Desulfobacula toluolica Tol2: one gene and its partner. The main gene of each other region encodes a partner of the protein of the gene in region 2 in a complex. Links are inferred from orthologs where the notes say so. Each region holds a gene or a part of one and is shown on either strand. Other genes may lie near its edges.

Region 1 (11,120 bases), 440 kb from region 2 along the record:
GTCCTCAAAGAATTCGACAGGATAGATTTTGGTAGGGAAATATTGAGTGGTGCAGGTTATGTGTCATACAGATATACTGTTATGAATTTTTTTTCCTGTTTTATGAATTTTATGTAATACTTTTTTTATGGTTTCCATACATACAAGTGCTGATATTCAATTATAAGTGGTGATATTTAAATAAAATAAAATTATGATAATCGGGTGAACGGTTTGAATAGTGTGGATTAGCCTGAAAATTAAAATGGTTATGCTTATTCATAATTCATGGCACGGCATATGCTAATAAAATTCAAGAAGTCATCTTTAGCAGTCATAAAATAAATTGTTTAAAATGGAGGAAATTATGAACAAAAAGGTTATTATGGGTATTGTTGCAATTCTGATAACAGGTTTTTTGGTTCTCCCTGCCATGTCTAAGGGGTTAAAATGGGAAAATGGGGAAAAAGGTCCAAGCAAACAGGCTGGCAAGTCCAATATTGGACATTTGTATCTTTATGAGAAGGCTCCTGATCCTTATCTTACTCGTGAAGACCCCTGGCTGATTGTTGAAGGCGGTATGTGGGGAAAAATGAAATACAACCTGTCAGGTTCGACCTTTGACTTTGTCTTTAATGGTCATGGCCTCCCAATCGGACAGGAATACACTTTGATTTATTATCCTGATCCATGGCCGGGAACGGGTCTTATCTGTCTGGGATCCGGGATTGTAACTGAATGTGAAGAGGACTGTATTGAATATTACAGCAGTGGTAATATCCATATCAAAGGGTCTGTCGAAACAGGTACTTTGCCGATTGAAGCAGATGAAAATTTTGAAAACGGGGCCAAGATTTTTCTTGTTCCATCAAGTGATGTAAGCTGTGAAGAAAATAAGATGATTGGCTGGACCGAGGATGCCAACCTTTATGAAGGAGCCCTGATTACTTTTGATGACACAGATGAACAATAAAGTTAAATAATGAACCTATAGAACTCATTGCTTATCAGCAAACACCACTTTTATTGTTTTAAAAAGGCAGGGTCGTAATTGAATAGATGATCCTGCCTTTTTTTTTGTGGAGAAAACGTTCGGGCTTATTCACCAAAGGCCAATGATTGATTTAAAGACTGAAGGATCAAGAACCTGAAATAATATTTCTGGGGCTGTGAAGCGATTGTATACTATGGGGGTATTATGCTGGGAATCGGTTTGCAGGTTTTAAAAATAAAAAAAAAGCCCCTCTGTTTAGAGGGGCATTGTAATATCTGGTAGCGACGCAGAGATTTGAACTCCGGACCCTGCGGATATGAGCCGCATGCTCTGACCAACTGAGCTACGTCGCCAAAAAACCTGGAATAAATATCATGAATATGTTTTGATTGTCAATGTTTAATTTTTTAATTAACTGTTTTTATTTTTCAAACCCAGTTACTTTAACGGTGAAATTCTGTAGATTCTCAGGAAGATCGGAAAATACAACCATAAACGGAATACTGGCTCCGGGCTTTACATTGATGTTTGTGTCGTGTACTCCCTCTTTGACGGCAAGAAGCGTATTGATATCTGAAATATTGCCAGTTTTCAGCATCTCTTCTGTGATGATATTCCCGCAAAAGGCATTCTTTGTTTTTGCTTCCAGCTTGTCTTTTGTGATCAGCGCCCCTCGAATTTCAATATGGCTTAAGGCAACAGTTGAAGGATTTTCTACTCTTCCTGTAATGATAAACAGAGTGCCGGCAGTTGAATTGGTGATAAATCTTCCGTTAACGCTTTCTTGATTGGGAACAGGCTTGGCTTCCGGTATTTCAGGAGCCGGTTTTTTAAGCAATTGTTCAATATAAGGGAGTTTGATATCAGAGATATAGGGTATTTTATAGCCGGTCATGATGCCTGCAATATTGGCGCTTATAAACAAAAGGAAGATAAGCACTAATACGAGCGCGAATGCCCCAAGGGATTTTGTTTTTTGTTTTGTTTCTGACGGCTTGTCCATAATGGGTTCCGGTTCTTCGACAAGGACTGTTTTTACTCCCATAGTATCATCTGTTCCCATGGTTTCTTCATCCTTGATGGTTTCTTTAGCCCTTATGGCTTTTTTATCAAGGAAGTCATCTTCCGGTTCGGTTTCCTGCTCTAAGACATCATCGTATTCTGAAAAATCATCTTCCAGTGTTATTACAGGCGGCACCTCTTCTTCTTTTCCTGCATCTGTTTCTTCAAGCGAAAGGATGGAATCTTCCTGATCTGATTCAATCTGATCCGGTTCAATCTGGTCCGTTTCAATCCGGTCGGGTTCGGTTGCTATTTCAAAGTGGCTCTGCTCTGTTTCATCATCAAGGATATCTGGCGTTTCATTTTCAGAATCATCTTCAATATCGAACTCAAGTTCAAAGTCAGCTTCATCCAAAGTCAGTTCGTCTGTTTCATTTTCCATTTTCAAAACAGGTTCGCTGTTTGCCATGGCTAAAGAGGCAGGCCCGTCTTCGACCTTTTCATCTTTGACTGTTTCAAATTCAATACCGTCAAAGTCAATGCCGTCAAAGTCTTTTTCAGGGGAATCTTCAAAGTCGATACTTTCATCCCCAAAGTCTAAACGGCCTTCTCCCAACTCAAGTTCCTGGGATTGATCATCTTCAAACTCTAAATGGTTCTCATCTAATTCGAGTTTTTGGGATTGTTCGTCCTCAAATTCCAAAGGACCCTCATCAATTTCAAACTCTTGGAAGTCATCGTCCTCAAGCGCTAAATGGTTTTCTTCCAGCTCAAGTTCATAAGATTCATCGTCTTCAAAGTCTAAATTGCTCTCTTCCAATTCAAGATCCTGGGATTCATCGTCTTCATTCGATTCAAATTCAGTTTCTTCAAAGGAAAAGTCGTCATCGGTTTCCAGGTCTAACTCCTGCGGCTCAAAGTCTGTCCCCTCTATTTTCAGATCAGGACTTTCCATTGAAAGATCGGAATCATTTAAAGAAAAATCAATATCTTCGGTTTCAAAATCAGAAGTATCCTCAATGTTTTTTTCATCATCCGGGTCAAACTCAAGATTAAAATCCTGTGATTCTTCAGGTGCTTGTTCGGTTTCTGCGGGCAATGGATACGCAGTAAAAATATCTTTGCAAACACTGCAGCGAACTTTTGAACCGCCGGGTTTGACAAGAGAATCGTCAAGCTTGAAACTGGTTGAACACTTAGTACAGGTAATGATCATTGGAGTCCCCTTATTCCTATAGTTTCAGGTCATAGATGGCAGGAAGATTTCTGTATTTTTCATCATAGTCAAGTCCATATCCAACAATAAACCCTTTTTCAAGTGAAAAACATGAATAGTCAACAGCAATTTTTACTTCACGTCGTTCATGTTTGTCAATCAAAGCACAAATTTTAATGGATTTGGGATTTGATTTTTTTATGAATTCGGTTATTTTTAAGAGTGTGTTGCCTGTATCCATAATGTCTTCCACGAGCAGAATATCCCTGTTTTCAAGCTTTAAATCCGGCTGTTTTGTGAAAACGATCTGTCCGGTTGAAGAGGTTCCCGAATAAGAAGAAGCTCCTAAAAAGTCAATCTCATGGTCAATGGAAATCTGACGTGTCAAGTCTGCCAAAAAAACAAATGATCCTTTTAACACCCCGATTAGAACCAGATCTTTGTCTTTATAATCAATGGAGATTTTTTGTCCGATTTTTTTTAATTGCTTTTTTATCTCTTGTTCAGAGATTAAAAGAATAAATTCAGGCATGTTGTTATTCGTCATCCTGTTTTTTTAAGTTACAGTCCTGTTTTTTCCAGTTGTTGAATCAGTTTTTTTTGTTTTTCCGTAAGTTCTTTTGGGATGGTTATGTTAATCACAACAAAGAGATCACCGCAACCATCTCCTTTCATTTGGGGAATCCCGTGTTTTGGGATACGCATTTTTGACTTGTGGTTTGTTCCGGCAGGAACCTTAAGGTTGATAGCGGTTCCGTCAGGGGTCAAAACTTCTATGGTGTCTCCGAGTAATGCCTGGGTGAGTTTGACCTGCTTTGAAAGCAGAACATCATTTCCTTCAATGGTATATCCGTCTGAAGAAATTGGATTGGATTTAATATACAGATTTCCGGCAGGCCCGCCATGTGGACTTATTTCGCCTTTTCCGGCAAGTCTTATTTTTTTGCCCCGGGTCAGTCCCTTGGGGATTTTTACTTCTATGGCCTTGGCCGTACCACCCTGGTTGATTGTAATCGTTTTTTTTGTGCCGTTGATAATTTCATGGATGGTCAAGGGAATTTCATATTCAATATCTTTTCCCTTCATTTGAGCTTGCTGTTGTTGCCCAAAGCCTCCTCCTCCTCCCATATTTTGGAAAAACGGGTTGCCCCCCATGCCGGACCTTCTTTGCTGGCCGCCTCTTCCAAAGGCAGAAGAAAATCCGCCGCCCCTGGAGCCGCCAAACCCGAACTCTTTTAAAATATCACCCATATCAAAGTTCCTGAAAATATCTTCCTGGGAAAACCGTTGCTGGAAATCGGCTGATCCATAGGTGTCATACTGATTTCTTTTTTCAGGATCACTCAAGACAGCATATGCCTCACTGATTTTTTTGAATTTGTCTTCCAGTGCTTTATCACCTTCTGTCTTGTCGGGATGATATTTCAATGCAAGTTTCCGGTATGCTTTTTTTATCTCGGCTGCACTGGCTTTTTTATCAATACCTAGAATCGTGTAATAATCATCGGCCATTTATCAATCCTTTTGCGTTTTAATACAATTATTTTAATAATTTATGTCTATTATAGTAAGGGTAAAATGTTTCAAGTCAAGCATTGTTTTTTATTTTGAAATGCACAAATTGCAACCATTAATACTGATATGGCAGCCGGTGTCATCCCGTCAATCCTGGATGCCTGTCCTAAGGAATTGGGAAGAATTCGGCACAATTTTTCCCTGAGTTCATTGGAAAGGCCATGGGTTTTGGAATAATCAAAATTTTTGGGTACTTTTATTTTTTCCAGGTCTTTGTATTTTTTTATTTCATTGAGCTGCCTCTGGATATATCCTTCATATTTTATTTGGATTTCCACTTGTTGCTCAGTTCTTTTTAAAACAGGTTCCGGCAGCGGGCAGATTTCTTTTAAAGATGCATAATCAAGTTGCGCACGTTTTAAAAGCTGTTCGAGTTTTACCCCGGTTGTTATTGGGTTTGTGCTTTTGGCCTGCAAAAAATCATTCACTGTTTCAGTGGGTTTTACGATTGTTGTTTTAATTCGTTGAATTTCTTGTTTTGTCTGAGCTTGAATTTCTTTACAGAAATTTAAAGTGTCTTCATCTACAAGCCCCAGGTCATGTCCGATCTGCGACAACCGCAAATCCGCATTGTCTTCCCTGAGCAGCAACCTGTATTCCGCCCTGGAGGTAAACATTCTGTACGGTTCATTTGTTCCTCTGGTGACAAGGTCATCCACCATAACGCCCATATATCCTTGTGAGCGGTCCAGCAAAAAGGGTTCTCTTTGCTGGACAGTACAGGCAGCATTAATTCCCGCCCACAAACCTTGGGCACCTGCTTCTTCATATCCCGAAGTGCCGTTGATCTGTCCGGCTAAAAAAAGGCCTTTGATTTTTTTGGTTTCAAGGGCTGCGGATAATTCAAGGGGATTGACATAGTCATATTCAATGGCATAGGCCGGTCGCATAATTCTGGCGGCTTCAAGGCCTTTAACGGAACGGACAACCTTGTACTGGATCTCCAGCGGCAGGCTGTTGCCAAGTCCTGACGCATAAATTTCTTTTGAGTTTATGCCTTCGTATTCAAGGATAACGTGGTGAGATTCCCGGTCCGGAAATTTAACGATTTTATCTTCAAATGAAGGGCAGTACCTGGCAGACTTTCCTTTGATATGGCCCCCGTAAAGTGCCGAGTATTTCAGGTTTTGCCTGATAATTTCATGGGTTTTTTGATTTGTATTGCCCATGAAGCTTGGCAGCATGGGATTGGAAATGGTTGTTGTTGAAAAAGAGAACGGTTTGGGGGTGTCATCCGAGGCATGGATATTAAATTGGGAAAAATCAATACTGTCCGCATGAAGCCTTGGCGGAGTGCCGGTTTTCATTCTTCCCATGTTAAAATCAAGGTCGGAAAGATTTTGTGCAAGGCTGATAGACGAAAATTCTCCGGCCCTGCCTGCCTCTATTTTTGATGCGCCTATGTGAACCGTTCCTTTAAGAAAGGTTCCTGTTGCAATGACAATGGCCCGGGTGGTATATTCAAAACCGGTATGGTCAATAAGACCTGTTACGGTGTTGTTTTCAAGAACCATTTCCTGGGCCATGGCCTGCTTTAAATCAAGATTTTTTGTTTGTTCAATGGCTGCCTTCATGTTTCTTGAATACAGGGATTTATCATTTTGTGTTCTTGTTGAATGAACGGCAGGGCCTTTGCGTGTATTTAATGTCCGGTATTGAATGGCGGAAGAATCCGTTATTTTTGCCATTTGACCGCCAAGGGCATCAATTTCCTTAACCAGCTGTCCTTTTGCCATGCCGCCTATTGAAGGGCTGCAGGGCATGGACGCAATTTTGTCCATGTCAATGGTTAACAGCAGGGTGTCGCATCCCATGCGGGCAGAGGCAAGGGCAGCTTCACATCCGGCATGGCCGGCACCGATAACAATGACATCATATGCTTTAAAATTAAAATTCATAACCTCATAATATATAATCGCTTGAGGCTTTGGTCAATAACACGATTGAAAAAACAGGACATGTCCGCAATTTTATTTTTTGACATGAAAATCTTAAAAAACTTTACACAGCGAGTTTTATTGTTTGTCGTGGGCAAACCAAGGTGAAATAAAAGGTCTGCCCTTGGCAGTTATTATTGAAATTTGTTATGCTGCTATACATAAAAACAGAACACACCAAATCAGCAAAGGTTACAGCCGGGAATGAAAAAATTTATTGCAGTTTATATTGATCTTGAAAATGTGGCGGGAATTTTAGATCTGGACGTCATGATCCAGGATATTATTCTGGAAGAAAGCAAAGTAGATCCGGAAGAATATATTTTTGCGGTCAAGTTTGCCTGTGGACATACCCATTCTATAACAAAACTCAGGGATCAACTTATAGATTATAATTTTGAAATTAGAGAGGCGCCCCATGTGACCGGCAAGAAAAATCGTGCGGATCTGATTATCAGCCTGGACGCATTTGAAAAACTTTATCTTGAAAAGCCGTCAATTGACCGTTTTGTTTTTGTCACCCGTGATTCTGATTTTTCGGTTATCATGGATCTTTTGAGAAAATACGGCAAGGAGGTCTGGCTGATTACCCAGGAAGGCGATGAACAAAGGCCGATTTTTCGCAATTGTACGGATAACATTATCGTGATTCCCAGAAAAAAGACGTTGCCTCAAATGGACAAAGCAGGTTCTGTCAAACAAGATGCCGCACCAATAAAAAATAATATTCAGATACCTGAGAAGAATATTGAAACAGCTAAAGATAAAATTGCCAAAGAATTGTTTATGAAAGTTCTCGTGCGTCTTGAACCAAGTGAAAAACATTTGTTAAACGGCATTGCAAACAAAATGAGACAACTGGACAAATCATTTAAAATTCGAAATACCAGTTATAAAAAAATGACCACCCTTGCAAAAGAGTTTGAAAAAAAAGGCTGGTTTAAAACCAGGAAAAACAAAGACGGTCACCTTATGATTCAAGATTTGGAAGCAGAATGATAATAGCTCAAATAGAGACAATTGACGAAATTAAACCGATTTTTAGAGAATATTTAAAATATATGAGCCGGTTTTTTAAAATTGATAATTATGATTTGTGGTGTAAAGGCGCGCTGAAAAATTTACAACTCTATTTGATTAAAGAGGATCGGCATGTTTATCTTTTAAAGAAATCAGACGTTCTCATTGGTTTTGCCATGATCAATAAACATTTGCGGTTCAATACCAAAGGAGTTGCAGTTGCAGAGTTCTACATTAAAAAAGGTCATGAGAAAAAAGGGTATGGACGTAAACTTGCCGAACATGTGTTTGCACAATTGCCTGGTAACTGGGAGGTTGCAGTTACATTGAAAAACAGTTCAGCCCTGGCGTTTTGGGAACATGTGGTATCCTCTTACACCCATGGTAAATTTATAAAAAAAAGGAAGCCTTCCTTTAGCGGATACGGCTTCCTTTTCAATGTTTCAGGACAAAGCGCTTCTGTTCTTTAAGCGTTAAGTATTTTAGCAACCCCAAACAATTTAGAAGCCCTCAATAATATCCCGGTTCAAGTTTTTCAGGATCTGTTTGCACCATTTGACCGTGTTCGTGAAATCCGTCATGGTGGCAATTCCGTGGTGGGAATGAATGTATCGTACCGGGATGCCTAAGGTGATGGTGGGAACGCTTCTGTCATGAAGATTGATAACACCGGCATTGGTTCCGCCGCTTGACCGGACAGCCTCCTGAAACGGAATCTTGTTTTTTTCGGCAATATCAATGGCAAATTTGACAAACCGTGGATTTGCCAGCACGGACTTGTCCATATGGCGGATCTGGGGGCCTTTTCTCAATCCGGCCTGGATAAAATCATTGGTGTTGAAAGTGTCGTCTGCCGGTGTGCCTTCAAGCACAATGGCAACATCCGGGTTTGTTTTTTTTACTGAAATGTTTGCTCCCCTCAAGCCAAGTTCTTCCTGGGATGACAAAACTCCCACCACATCAACTGCCATATCATTTTGAACATGACTTTTCATGATTTCCAGAAGGGCTGCGCATCCTAGCCGGTCATCAAAGGCTTTGCCGAATATCAGGTCGTTTTCGCTGTCATAAGAAAACACCACATCAGGTACAACCGGTGCGCCGATTCTGATATTAAACTTTTCCGTCACTTCCTTTTTTGATGTGGCTCCTATGTCTATGACCATGCCGGCAATATTTACGGGTTTTTTTATTTCATCAGGTGTCATGAAATGTGTGGGTTTGGAGGCAACAACTCCTTTTATCCATTTGCCTTTGGTGTTTCGGATTTTAACGGCATGAGCACTAATGCTCTGGGGATTCCAGCCGCCCAGGGGCAAAAATTTGAGAGTCCCGCTGGTGTTGACGGACTGTATCATAAACCCGACTTCATCGGAGTGGGCATCCAGCATGACTTTTGGAAGGTTTTTTTGGGAAGCTATACATTCGCAAGCGGTGCGATGGATAAAAAGATTCCTTATCCGGTCTTCCTCAAGAGAAAAGGCCGGTCCCATATATTTTCCTGCCGCATGGATGACCTCATCTTCAAACCCGGAAACGCCCGGGGCATTTGAAAGTTGTTCGATTATTTCAACTGAATTCAATGTTCTCTCCAATAGCTGTTTGTTCTATGTTTGTATTCATATGTTTTCCGGTTTATCAGCTTGTGTTGCAATATGTCAATCAGATTGGGCTGGTCCATGGTTTGCCGGCAGTTTTATTAACGTTGCTTTCAAATGTCAGCTCAGGGCTTATTGGATTATCTGTTCCAGATTTCCATGGGTTGAATCGGATATTCTCAGGCAAGCAGTTGGGGCATTCAAATACAACAGGGTCATAGCCTGCTTCTTACCATATATATATGGCTTTATTCGGGTGTTTTAAAATGGTTTGTTGAATATTTCTAATAAGATAGATTTCTTTAAAAGAATACATTGACATGAGAAATATTATTATATACGTTACAGCGTACATAATAAGTCAGTAAACGTCATGAGTATAAAGCAAAACTTAAATCAGAGGAGGAAAAAAATCTATAAATGAAAATTGTAAAAAAATCGGCGTGCATGATTGCCTGTTGTGCCATCATCTCAATGATAACTTGCACGGTTGCCGTTGCCGAACAGAGTACATCCCTGTATAGCACTGTTTTAGGACCGGGAAATATGGAGTTGGGGATCAATCAGCGTTTTAGATATGAATATCTGGACGAGTATAACATAAAAAAATTTGGAACAGGTCATGACGACAATGTTCTTTTGAGCCGGACACAATTGTACTTGAAATATGAAATTCCACATGGCCCGTCCTTTTTTCTTCAGGGACAGGATTCGCGTTTTTGGTTTTCCGATGACATTAACAAGGATGATTATATTCAGCAATGTCCTTATTATAACGACTTTGATCTGCGGCAGGCATACATTGAATGGAGAAAAATTGCAAATACTGCGTTGGGCTTCAAGGCCGGGCGGCAAACAATCGGATACGGGGACGGTCGAATTTTTGCCGGTGGAAGCTGGGGCAATGTGGGCCGTCATCTTTGGGATGCCGTTATCATGAGCTATGCAATAGAAAAGGTAAAATTTAATTTTATTTACGGCCAGAAAATTCTCTTTGACTGGAATGAATTTGATGGGGATCATTACGACTATGATGTTTATAGTTTGTATGTTCAAACAAAGCCCGTCAGCGGCCATGTCCTTGATTTGTTTTATGTACTCAAAAATAATGATGACAGTGCAAATGGAAAAGATGAGCTAACGGTTCATACAGTCGGTTTTTACGGGAAAGGCAAATGGCGTCAGCTTGACTACAATGCCACTGCCGCATATCAATTTGGAGAGGATGGACCGGACGATATTGCAGCTTATATGATGCATGCCCAGATGGGATATACGTTGCCGCACCGTTTTCAGCCGCGCCTTTCAGCAGGATATACTATCGGTTCAGGAGATGACGACCCCAATGACGGTGACAAAAAAACCTATGACGGAGTTTTTGGCGGGATTGCCTCGTATTATGGACGAATGAATCTTTTTTCAGGATCAAACCTGGAGGATCTGCAAGCCGAAATAAGCATCAAACCCTGCAAGGGAGTTTCTGTCAGCCTGGATTACCACTGGTTTAGCCTGGCTGAGAAAAAAGACGCCTGGTATTACTGCAACAACAAGGCAATGCGCAAAGACAATACCGGATCATCAGGATCGGATCTTGGACAGGAACTTGATCTGATCTGCAAATATAAAGTCAACCCTCACCTGGAATTGATGGCAGGGTATGCATTTTTCGTTCCCGGATCATTTGCTGAAAACACTGGTTCGTCTGAGGATGCTCACTGGGGATTCACCCAGGTCACGATATCATTTTAAGTTAAGCAGGTTTGATTAAAGGAACTGAAAAATCATGAAAAAACTTTATA
Region 2 (11,154 bases):
AGCAACATAACTGTAACCCCAAGAATTGTCAATAGTTACGCTTCAAATGCCCGGTGAAAAAAATTATCCCTTTGACACCGGGTTTTGAATCAGGTAAATAGTTTAAAAAAATGAACATCTTAAATCTTATCCAAAAACAGGAGAATATAAATGGCGGGTCTTAATAAAGTGATGCTCATAGGGAACCTTGGCCGGGACCCTGAAATAAGGTATTCCCAGCAAGGATTGGCAGTCGTGAATTTTTCCCTTGCCACAAGCGAACAATGGACAGATAAAAACACCGGTGACAGACAGGTAAAAACAGAATGGCATCGCATTGTAGCCTTTGGCAAACCAGCTGAAACTCTTGAAAAATACCTGTCAAAAGGCAGTCAGGTTTATATTGAAGGCAGACTTCAGACACGGAACTATGAAAAAGACGGTCAAACCCATTATACTACAGAAATCGTGGTATCCAATTTTCAATTCCTTGGCGGCAGACAGGATAACCAGTTCGGTGGCGGAGGATTCCAAGGCGGTGGCGGCCAGCAGGGCGGCGGATATCAAGGCGGTGGAGGACAGCAAGGCGGTGGAGGATTCCAGGGAGGTGGCGGTTATCAGAAACCAGATTCCGGAAGCGACAGCAATTTCCAGGGTACAACAAGCCCGGGCATGACCGGCGGACAGCAGCCTATTCCTGATGATGATATTCCTTTTTAACCGTTTTGAAAATTTTGTTATTCTAAAAATAAAAAAGCCTCATGGTTGACCAATCGTCTACCATGAGGCTTTTGTTTAAAATGGTTCTAATCAGCCAAGCTGTTCTCTCATTGTAATATCATGCTTCATTTCCCGAAGCGGTTTTTTTACGGGCTTTTTTGCCTGTTCATCAAAATGACTTGCCACACAAACCTTTCTTAACTTTTCAAGGTTGTTTCCCAGCGCCTGTCTTTCTGACGGGGATAAATCTTTAATGCAACTATTATAATTTTGCTGACTTTTTCTTTTTGCTTTAAACTCCTGGTGCCTTCTCAGTGATCTTTCTTTCATAATACCGGCTCCTTTGTTTATAATAGTTTAAAAAATAATTTCCCAATACACACCTTTTAATTTGCATTCTTTTAATTTGCATGAAAGATGTGACACCCTTAACCTGAAAAAAAGAATAAACATTTAAAAAGAGTTTGGCAATCCTAAAATTATTTTCTTGGATGTTCTTTTCGCCACTGCTTGGGACTTTTATAGGAAGCCTTTTGTATCCACATCCCTTTTCGGGACTGCCTGGCCTTTGATTCTTCGGTTATATAGGCTTGGAAATCAAGATTTTTAGGCCGTCTGCCTTTATATACTTCGGCCAGCCCGGCCCTTACCATCGCGATATTTACATTTTTATTGCCGATAAAAACTTCTGCCAGTTGCCTGTTATATCCGCCGATACCGTAACTTTTAAGGGTGATGTTTTTATTGTCCACCAAACCTGCCAGATACTGCTTTGCTTTTTGGCTGAAAGGCTGGCTTTTTTGACCTTTGAATCCGATTTCCGGAGAATCTATTCCTACCAGCCGTATCTTGAAAATCAAATCAAGCCCGCTAACCTTTATGGTATCCCCGTCAAAGACCTTTAATACCTTAAATACCTGATGGTTATTTTTTACGGCTGTCAATTTTTGAAGAACGGCACGGCTTTCCGTCAGTTCTTCAACTGCTTCATCCAACGGAGCGGTTGTGTTGCTGAAATGCTTGGTACCGTTTTCATCGGTCCAAAAATAGATATTTCCGTACAAAAACAGGCTTAAAAAAAGAAGAAGAAAAACTTTAACAAAAGTTTTTATCATACAATTTGGTTTATCACCTTTTTTTTATCCACACAAACCCGGACCACTGTTTGTCATGTTTTTGCCAGGCAAGCTCAAATCCTTTTGCCGAATAGCAGGCGATAAGGGCTTGTGTTTCCCATTCGCGCACACCAGACAGAATGGCAATGCCATGATCTGTCAAGCTATCCCAAATCATATCAGACAAAGTTTTCAGCGTGGGAAATCTTAAATTGGCGCAAATGATGGAAACCGGAGAATTGCACTCTTTCATAGTGTCTTCAACGACGTTGATTTGTTTTGTCAGATGATTTAATGCAATATTTTTTTTAGCTTCATTAATGGACACCGGATCAATTTCATAAGCATTGCAGGCGGCAAGCCCTGAAAGGCACATTGCCATGGCCAGCACACCGGAACCGGTTCCGATGTCCGCGCCGACAAGGCCTGGTTTAAGATGAATCAGTTGTTGTTCAAAAAAACAGAACTCTATTGCGGCAAGACAAAGTTGTGTGGTGGGATGCTGGCCGGCTCCGAAAGAGATGCCCGGCTCAATAGTAATGTCTATATCGGTCGGGGTGGATTGTGTCTCAAATCCAGGGGGTGTGAGAACAAAATGCCTTGTAATGCGGACCGGCTTTAGAAAACTTTTTTCCACATAGGTGGACCCGTAAAGATAATGATAAGACAGCTCCTGTTCATCAATGAGCTGCCTCACTATCTTTTTGGCTGCTGAAGATGTGATCAAAACCCTGGACTTGATTTCTCTGATAAGCGCTTGAGGGGTCAGCCTGACATCGGATTGATAAAGAATATTTAAAATTGTTTCTTTATCCACTTGCATATCATGCATATCAGAGGGAATCATGACCTTCTTTTTTTAACAATTCTTCATACCAGCGGGCAAATTCAAACATCCCCAGTATTCTTTCTTCACTATTGATAATACCCAGGCACATTTCAAAAGCACCCTGGGCAAAGGTATTTGAGTATTCATCATGATCAATCTGGGTCAAAAACTCCCGGATAAGAACCTGGCTGGTTCGCTTGGTTTTATCTTTCCGGATCTCAATGGGATCTTTGGGTTCCTGAAAAGGATTCCATGCTTCATATCCTTTTTTAAGGATCTGCTTCTGGCCTCTTTTGCCCATGGCATCAAAAATGCCTTTTTTCTTTTCTTCAATCTGTTCGGGGGTAAATTCATCCATTTTTTTTGACTCCCATTTTTCTGATTCCCAGGTATTCTTCATTAAAATCCGTAACCATGGCCATTGAAACAGGGATCAGCATTTCATGCATTTTTATTTTTTCAGAATTGATGGCTTGCACCAATTGGGCTGACAGCAGCTGGAGCTGGGTATAAATTTTGTCCATATTCAATGTGGGGTAAGGCTGTCCCTGGTTAAAATTTGTCCGACCGCAGATATGGCTGACACCTGCCGTGGATGTGGGAATACCATAAACCCTGCAGGTAATCGGCCTGTTTTCATACAGAACACACAGATTGTCCTGGCCCAGAAGGGGACATCTGACCCGTTCCTGGGACATTTTTCCGACAATTTCCAATTGATCTGCACCATTTTTGACTGCCTTAAAGGCATCCCGTTTCATCTTTGTAAGCACCCTGTCCGTCTTGTCCGCAGTTTCAATGAGATCATTTTTTTCTTTGCCACTGAATTTATTTAAAAATTTATTTTTCAAATAAAGCGCTTCGATAAGGGTGAGATCAAAAATTGCATAGCAGCAGTCACTGCATTTTTCCCTGCAGAACACTTCTTTGGGGTATTCGTTTTTCACACGGGCAAACACTGCATCCACCATCTGGACAAGTGCTTCATATTTTACAAAGTGTTCGTTTAAATCTAATGCCATAATGTTTATCCTTTATTCAGTGCCAACCAAAAACCGCCAATTTTACCGACAATTGCAGTGGAATTAAATCTTCATAGTTTTTTAGTCATACACTATTTTCCAATGCAAAAATTACTGAAAATATTGTCTAATATATCTAAAGACGCGGTTTCGCCTGTAATTGTTCCAAGAAAATCAATACTGCTTTTAACATCAATTGCCAGTATTTCCTCTTCTAATTTATTTGCCAGTCCTGTTTTTACCGCCTCAAGACTTGCAACCGTCTGTTCAAGGGCTTTTTTATGCCGTAAATTCGGAATGACCGATGATTTTTCCATATCCAGATGGCCAATACTGATGGTCACAATTTTTTGTTTTAACTTATTAATCCCTTTGTTTAAGAGGGCTGAAATTTCAATTGTCGGGATGTGCCGGTATTTTTCAGAAAGACTCGGCAGATTGCCTTTGTCCAGGTCAATTTTATTGATCACAAAAATAACTTTTTTGCCGGCTTGATTTTCCAAAGGAACCATTTTTTCAAATTCCCTGTCGGAAAAAACAGTGTCGGGTTCTTTCATGAACAATACGATATCCGATGCGATAATATGATCTTTTGCCTTTTCAATGCCGATAATCTCGACCAGGTCATCGGTCTGGTGAATCCCTGCCGTATCTGCAATAACAAAGGGTATTCCCTCGATATTCAGCCCCTCTTCAATGGGGTCCCTTGTGGTTCCGGGGATGGCCGTGACAATGGAGCGGTCCTGTGCAAGCAGCCGGTTCATCAGACTTGATTTCCCCACATTTGGGGCGCCGCAGATGGCGATCCGGATACCATCCTTTAAAAAGCAGGCATCCTCATGCTGCCGGATAAACTCACGGCAGGTTTTAAGCACATCATCCACCAGTTCCATCTCTTTTTGGGATGGTTCAAACGGGTCAACATCATCGGGAAAATCAATATTGACTTCAAGCAAAGACAAAAACTGAATCAGTTTTTGTCTTAACTCCTGGATACTGCTTTTTAATGTTCCAAGATTCTGAGACGCTGCAAATTTAAGTGCATTGACAGATTTCGCATTAATGATATCCGCCACTGCCTCGGCCTGGGTCAGATCAATTCTCTGGTTTAAAAAAGCTCGTTTTGTAAATTCTCCGGGTTCGGAAAGCCGTGCGCCACAAGAAAGTATCTCATCGAGAATGGTACGCAAGACAATTGTTCCTGCATGGGCCTGAATTTCCACAACATCTTCAGCCGTATAAGAGGACGGTGCCTTCATGGGAATCAATAAAACCTCATCAATCACGGATATGTTTTTCCGGTCAAAAACATATCCGTGATAAACCTTATGAGATTCTAACTTCTTACACCCTTTGGGCCAGTGTTTTGTTGTTGAAAAAAGCACTGCTGCGATATCAAAGGCTTTTGGTCCCGAAATCCTTATAACACCAATCCCGCCGCTTCCATAGGGAGTTGCTATTGCGGCAATTGTATCCGTCATGGCATGTTATCTTTTAAACCGTCTCTTTCCTCTGAAACTGTTTTTTTTTTTTGGAAAAATCACAAGTCTTCTGTAATATCCGTCACCCATGCTTTGAGTTCTGACACTGGCATCATCTTTTAAGGCCAGATGGACAATCCGCCTGTCCTGGGCGCTCATCTGGTTGATGGTTGCCGGACGGCCCGTCTTTTTTGCCTTGTCCGCCATTTTATATGCCAGGTGCCGGAGATTGGATTTGCGAGTTTCCATATAACCTTCAATATCCACCTTGACCCTGACCCTGGCGTCACTTTTCCGGTTGATGATTTTATCGGTTAAAAACTGCATGGCATCAAGGGTTTGGCCTTTTCTGCCGATCAGGATACCGGCATTTCCGCCTTCAATCTTAAGGGTCAGCCTGTCCTGATCTGTATTGGCACTGACAGTGGCATCATCCGTGATCAAATCGGCCATTTTCTGTACCGCCTCAATACCGATCGCAATAGAGTCCTCAGACACGTCAACCGGATCTGGTGTGTCATAAGACTTGAATTCTTTTTTCTGAAAATTTTCACTTTTTGGTTCTTCTATACGGGGTTCTTCGGTTTTGGGTTTTTCAATTCGGGTCTCTTCCAGACGGGTATCTTCACCAAAAGCTTCATCCACAATGGATCTGATTCCTTCCATCTCCGCTTCATCTGATTTATCAGTATCCATATTCGGAAGAACGACTCGGATTCGGGCATCTTTTCTGCCGACAATTCCAAAGATTCCTGAAGAACCTTCTGAAATCACGTCATATTTCAATTCCTTCTTGGAAAGCATCAATTCTGCACAGGCATTTTTAATAGCGACATCTACATCTTTCCCGCTGAATTCCTGAGTTTGTGTCATTTTACCTCCTGCTTACAAAAATTTCTTTTGAATATAATACTGCTGTCCCATGGATATGATGTTGTTTACAAACATATACAGAACCAATCCTGCCGGGAAATTGATGAATAATACAGTCATGAATATCGGCATTAACATCATCATTTTGGCCTGCATGGGATCACCTGCAGTTGGAGTCATTTTCTGTTGCAATAAAAAGGATGCACCCATTAAAAGTGTCAGCATTGGAATACCATAGGGTTCCTGCATCATGGGAATTGCAAAATTAAAGTCAAACAGCCTGTCCGGGGCGGACAAATCAGATATCCATCCGATAAAAGGTGCATGCCGCAACTCAATTGCCTGGTAAAGCATCCTGTAAAGAGCAAAGAAAATAGGCATTTGAACCAGTAAGGGCAGACACCCGCTTGCCGGGTTGACTTTATAGGTTTTGTAAAGCCCCATGACTTCCTGGTTCATCCTCTGTTTATCATTTTTATATTTTTCCCGAATTTCCATCATCAACGGCTGAACTTTTTTCATCTCGTTCATTGATTTGTAACTTTTTGTACCAAGGGGCCAGAAAATCAATTTAATTAAAACCGTTAAAAGGATAATAGCCACGCCATAATTTGGAATCACCTTGTGGATCATATTCATGGTGATCAAAAGTGGTTTGGCAATCACATTAAAAAATCCAAAATTAATGGCATTTTTAAGACTGGTGTCATATTGGCTTAACACCTGCTGGCTTTTCGGGCCCATGTAGAGACTAAACGAATAATTTGCCTGCTTGCCCGGGTCAAGCCGATCCATTTTTTGGATAAAATTAGCGGCAACCCGTTCATTTGCATAGGACAACAAAAATTTTGTATCATTCATGGGGCTGTTATCAATTTTTTTAGGCATGATAACCGTCATGAAGTAGCGTTCCATATAACCTGACCAGTCAATTTTTCCGCTATAAGTGTTTTTTTCTTTGATATCATCAACGTCAATATCAGTATACTCATTATCAACAAACACCACCGGCCCTTCAAACGCAAACCTGGATCTTTTCTTGACTTCCTCATTAAAAATTCCAGGAGTGTTAATCACAAGAGAATCGTTTAACGGCATGTCTGATCCGTTTTGAAAAACGATGTCGCAATCAATCATGTAAGAATCGGCATTAAAGGTGAAAATCTTTTTCACCACCATTCCCCGGTCGGTCCTGAAGGCAAAGTCAATGGTTTTTTTACCTTGAACAACAGAGTTATCAGTTGCGTCTGTTTTTGCGGTATAGACAGCATTTTTTAATCCGGGAAGGGACTGTCCTTCAAGATCAAGCAGCAAGGTTCCGGATAAAAGTTGTTCCGGCACCAATTGCTTTAAGAGAGAGTCTTTTTTGTTTGTTTCTTTATAATTTTTCAGTTCAAAACTTTTAACGGCAGCGCCATGTTCGGAAATGGCAATATTATAAAGCGGGGTGGATACAAATATGGTTCTATATTTTTTTTCCGGGCGGTAGACCGGGTCAGAAAGCTCGCCGGTTCCGGCTCTATAATCGGAAACATTAGGGGTGTTTTCCTGAACCTTTGGCTGGTCTGCATTCTGTGTTTGAACGTCCTTAGGAAGACTATTCGGGTCCGGCGGGGTTACAAAAAACATTTGATACCCGATAAGAACCACAACTGACAGCACGACAGCTAATAATAACCGCTTTTGTTCATCCATTTTCTCTCCTAAACCTAAAATAAGTTGTAACGGCACGTCACTTTAAAATAGAAGAGGAAATGAGTCGGGCATCTGGATAAATTATGGAACCGGATCAAACCCTCCTGCATGGAATGGATGACAACGCAGAACTCTTTTAACGGCAAGAGCTGTGCCTTTAAGGCTGCCGTATTTTTCAATCGCCTCAAGGGCATATGCCGAACAGCTCGGATAATAACGGCAATTTGCCCCGGTTAACGGTGATATAAAATATTGATAAAATTTAATAAATATTATTAATAGCGGTTTCATTACTTAATTTACTGCAGCTATTTTTGTAAAAAGTTTATCAAGCTTCTCAATAATCTGCCTGTTGGATAGCGTAGTCAGACCCTTCCTTGCAATGATGTTTATATCATCCGGTCCTGAAATATTCTCTTTATTGTGCCTGAAATATTCTCTAATAATTCTTTTTATCCTGTTACGCTCTACTGCATTTCCTACTTTTTTCGATACTGTAATGCCAATTCGATTGTTTAGAGCTGTTCCTTTAAGTACAAGTGCTAAAAAGCAGTCTGTATGTACTTTTTTCCCTTGTTTCGAAAGTGTTAAAAATTGAGCTCTCTTCAGGAGCCTAACCTTTTTTGGCAAACAAAAGTTACTCAATAAATCCCTTTACTAAACGGTAAGTTTCTTTCTTCCCTTAGCTCTTCTTGCATTAATTACTCGTCTGCCGCTGGGTGTAGACATTCTTTTACGAAATCCGTGTTTTCGAGTTCTTTTCCTGTTGCTTGGTTGAAATGTTCGTTTCATAAATCAACAATCCTTAACTTTTCTTATTTTAACCATTATTATTACAAACCACCATAAACATGGGATATTAACGTTTTTTAAAAAAAATGTCAAGAATGAACCCGGGCCAATTATATGATTAACCCTATATTTATTTTACCAGGGACTCGAATATATGGTATTCTTCTATGTGGTAATGAGGCTCCGGGTATATGGCGATGGGCTTTGAAAATTGTTTTTCCAGGGATGAAATCAGATGTTTTTCCCTGCCATGAAGCAACTGGGCGATGTCAGGATGTACTTTTACAGTAAAGCGGTTGCCCATCATATCACCGGCTTCACTGACAAGATCTCTGTAAATTTTATGGCATATGGATTTTCCCGATAAAAGGTGTCCGTCTCCATTACAATAAAAACAGGGTTCGCAAAGAGTTCTGGTCAGATTCCGCCGTATTCTTTTGCGGGTCATCTGCACAAGGCCAAGTTCTGTTAATGGCAAAATATTTGTCTGGCTCTTGTCTTTTTTCATGGCTTCATTCATATGTGCCATGACCTTGTCCTTGTGCTGCTCTTTTTTCATATCAATAAAATCAATAATAATGATTCCGCCGATATTTCGAAGCCGCACCTGGTAGGCAATCTCTTTTACAGCCTCAAGGTTGGTTTTAAGGATGGTCTCATCAAAATTGTGCTTTCCCACATACCTGCCGGTATTCACGTCAATGGCCACCAGGGCTTCTGTCTGCTCAATCACGATATATCCGCCGGACTTGAGCCACACTTTTTTTTTTAATGCCCTTGCCACATCTCCTTCAATATTATAGGCATCAAAAACAGATTCTCTTCCCTGGTAAAGCTCTACAGATAATTTTACATCCGGCATAAGACGTTCTAAAAATTTTTGAACATTTTCATATTCTTCTTTTGAATCAATAATCAGTTTGTCCGCTTCATTGGCCAGAAGATCCCTGACCGCCCTGAAAGTTACCGTAAGATCTTTGTATACAAGAGATGGCGCTCCGGCGCCCATGCTTTTAGCCAGAATGGATTCCCAGTTTTTGTTTAAAAATTCAATCTCTTTTGCAATGGTATTTTCATCAATTCCATTGGCCTGTGTTCTTAATATATATCCGAACTTATTTTTACGAATAGACAACACAATGTCTTTTAACCTTGTTCGTTCAGTCTCATTTTCAATTCTTTTTGATATGCCTATGTGATCCACTGTCGGCATTAATACCATATATCGTCCGGCAAGGGAGATGTGGGTGGTGATTCTCGGTCCCTTGGTGCCTATGGATGATTTTGCAACCTGGACCAGGATCTCCTGGCCCTCTGTCAGCAAATCCTCAATACTGCATTCCTGGTTGAAAGAAGCTTTCCATGAGGTGTGACTGCCTGCCATAGAGCCTGTCTGCATATTCCCGCTATCAGTGTCATCTGAATCATTGTCCTGCTCAAATTTCTGATACATTTCACGGCAGGCCGTATCCAAGACATCATCCACATAAATAAATGCTGCCTGATCAAACCCGATATCAACAAACGCCGCCTGCATACCGGGAAGAACTCTTTGCACCCGTCCTTTATAAATATTGCCGGCAATGGATGTTTCATCTTCCCTTTCAATGAAAACTTCTACAATAGTACCGTTTTCAATCAATGCCACTCGTGTTTCATGAGGTGCCGCATTAACAACAAGCTCTTTTAACATGGTGTTATCCTTTGGGTTTTATCTTTTTGATTTTGGCTTTTTTTATGACATCTTCATCCAGTTTAAAATATTTTGTCAATATTTCCGTTGGCCTTATGGTTCTTTCGTTATATTTTTTTAAAACCATTTCAATGGTTTGCAAATCAATCAAACAAATTTTTTCAACTGATTTTCTCAAGTCTGTTTTTCGTATTTTTCCTTTTTTGCTCAAGTCTTCAACCATAAATTCTGACAGATTTAAAAACTGATTTACTTTTTCCTGTTCAAGACACCCGTCTGCAAGACTGATGATGTAACAAGCAGTCTGATCATTTCTTTTCTCAAATTTATTAAAGGGCTTGCATCCTGTAACCAGCAGGCCTTCAGGAAGGTTTCTGTTGAACAAATCAACAATAATTTCAGGTGCCTGATTTTTCTCAAGGTAGATAAAAAGTTTTTCGTCTTCACTTTCCATTCCAACGGGCAGTGCGGTTTCAAAAGAAAGCCTCATGGAAGGATTAAATCCTTGTGAATATTTGACATTCAAGCCGACTCTTTTAACGGCTCTTTGAATAATGGTGGCCAGTTCAAGATGGCCGAAAAACCGTGCTTTCCCGATTTTTGAAAATGAAATTTCAAATTTTTTAAACGCATCATCAGGCAAGTGTTTCAAGGGGGTGGCGGTTACCGGATCATTTTTCAGGTCATCTGTAATAACCCGGTCGTCTATAAGAACTTGATGCACAACAGGCATTATTGTTTTAAAATCACACACTCCACACCCGGTACACTCGTTATCCCTGCAGTCAAATGTCAATGAAGCGTCTTTGGCTTTTTGAAACTCTTTTTTAAAAAATTTGGACGATACTCCTGAATCAATATGATCCCAGGGAAGAACTTCATCATCCTCGCGTTGCCGGGTGGTGTAAAACAAAGGATCTATTCCGGTTTCTTCAAAAGATTTCTGCCATAAAGA

The links.
Region 1: the proteins of mnmE (region 2) and mnmG are in contact, whole or in part, in a solved structure (PDB 9HIP), measured with the Escherichia coli proteins. The link is inferred for Desulfobacula toluolica Tol2 from one-to-one orthologs.

What each region holds. Positions count from the first base shown.
Region 1 is NC_018645.1:4,387,871-4,398,990, reverse strand. What follows is about bases 4,220-7,165. They hold mnmG (tRNA uridine-5-carboxymethylaminomethyl(34) synthesis enzyme MnmG), read right to left. Parts: upstream 6,665-7,165; coding sequence 4,775-6,664; downstream 4,220-4,774. Other genes in these bases: TOL2_RS19960 (NYN domain-containing protein), read left to right, coding at 6,908-7,165; TOL2_RS19970 (DnaJ C-terminal domain-containing protein), read right to left, coding at 4,220-4,703. Outside these bases: TOL2_RS19990 (hypothetical protein), read left to right, coding at 347-952; TOL2_RS19980 (zinc-ribbon domain-containing protein), read right to left, coding at 1,395-3,191; hpt (hypoxanthine phosphoribosyltransferase), read right to left, coding at 3,208-3,723; more of TOL2_RS19970, read right to left, coding at 3,753-4,219; more of TOL2_RS19960, read left to right, coding at 7,166-7,702; TOL2_RS19955 (GNAT family N-acetyltransferase), read left to right, coding at 7,699-8,193; TOL2_RS19950 (M42 family metallopeptidase), read right to left, coding at 8,224-9,306; TOL2_RS19940 (alginate export family protein), read left to right, coding at 9,742-11,070; modA (molybdate ABC transporter substrate-binding protein), read left to right, coding at 11,105-11,120. UniProt on the Escherichia coli protein: NAD-binding protein involved in the addition of a carboxymethylaminomethyl (cmnm) group at the wobble position (U34) of certain tRNAs, forming tRNA-cmnm(5)s(2)U34.
Region 2 is NC_018645.1:4,830,083-4,841,236, reverse strand. The notes cover bases 2,953-5,932. They hold mnmE (tRNA uridine-5-carboxymethylaminomethyl(34) synthesis GTPase MnmE), read right to left. Parts: upstream 5,147-5,932; coding sequence 3,758-5,146; downstream 2,953-3,757. Other genes in these bases: jag (RNA-binding cell elongation regulator Jag/EloR), read right to left, coding at 5,153-5,932; TOL2_RS21805 (YkgJ family cysteine cluster protein), read right to left, coding at 2,994-3,665; TOL2_RS21810 (hypothetical protein), read right to left, coding at 2,953-3,001. Outside these bases: TOL2_RS21830 (single-stranded DNA-binding protein), read left to right, coding at 151-699; TOL2_RS21825 (hypothetical protein), read right to left, coding at 790-1,029; TOL2_RS21820 (thermonuclease family protein), read right to left, coding at 1,179-1,814; TOL2_RS21815 (50S ribosomal protein L11 methyltransferase), read right to left, coding at 1,828-2,661; more of TOL2_RS21810, read right to left, coding at 2,648-2,952; more of jag, read right to left, coding at 5,933-6,019; membrane protein insertase YidC, read right to left, coding at 6,032-7,714; membrane protein insertion efficiency factor YidD, read right to left, coding at 7,796-8,005; rnpA (ribonuclease P protein component), read right to left, coding at 8,009-8,344; rpmH (50S ribosomal protein L34), read right to left, coding at 8,372-8,506; TOL2_RS21775 (Rne/Rng family ribonuclease), read right to left, coding at 8,637-10,199; TOL2_RS21770 (TIGR03960 family B12-binding radical SAM protein), read right to left, coding at 10,204-11,154. UniProt on the Escherichia coli protein: Exhibits a very high intrinsic GTPase hydrolysis rate. Involved in the addition of a carboxymethylaminomethyl (cmnm) group at the wobble position (U34) of certain tRNAs, forming tRNA-cmnm(5)s(2)U34.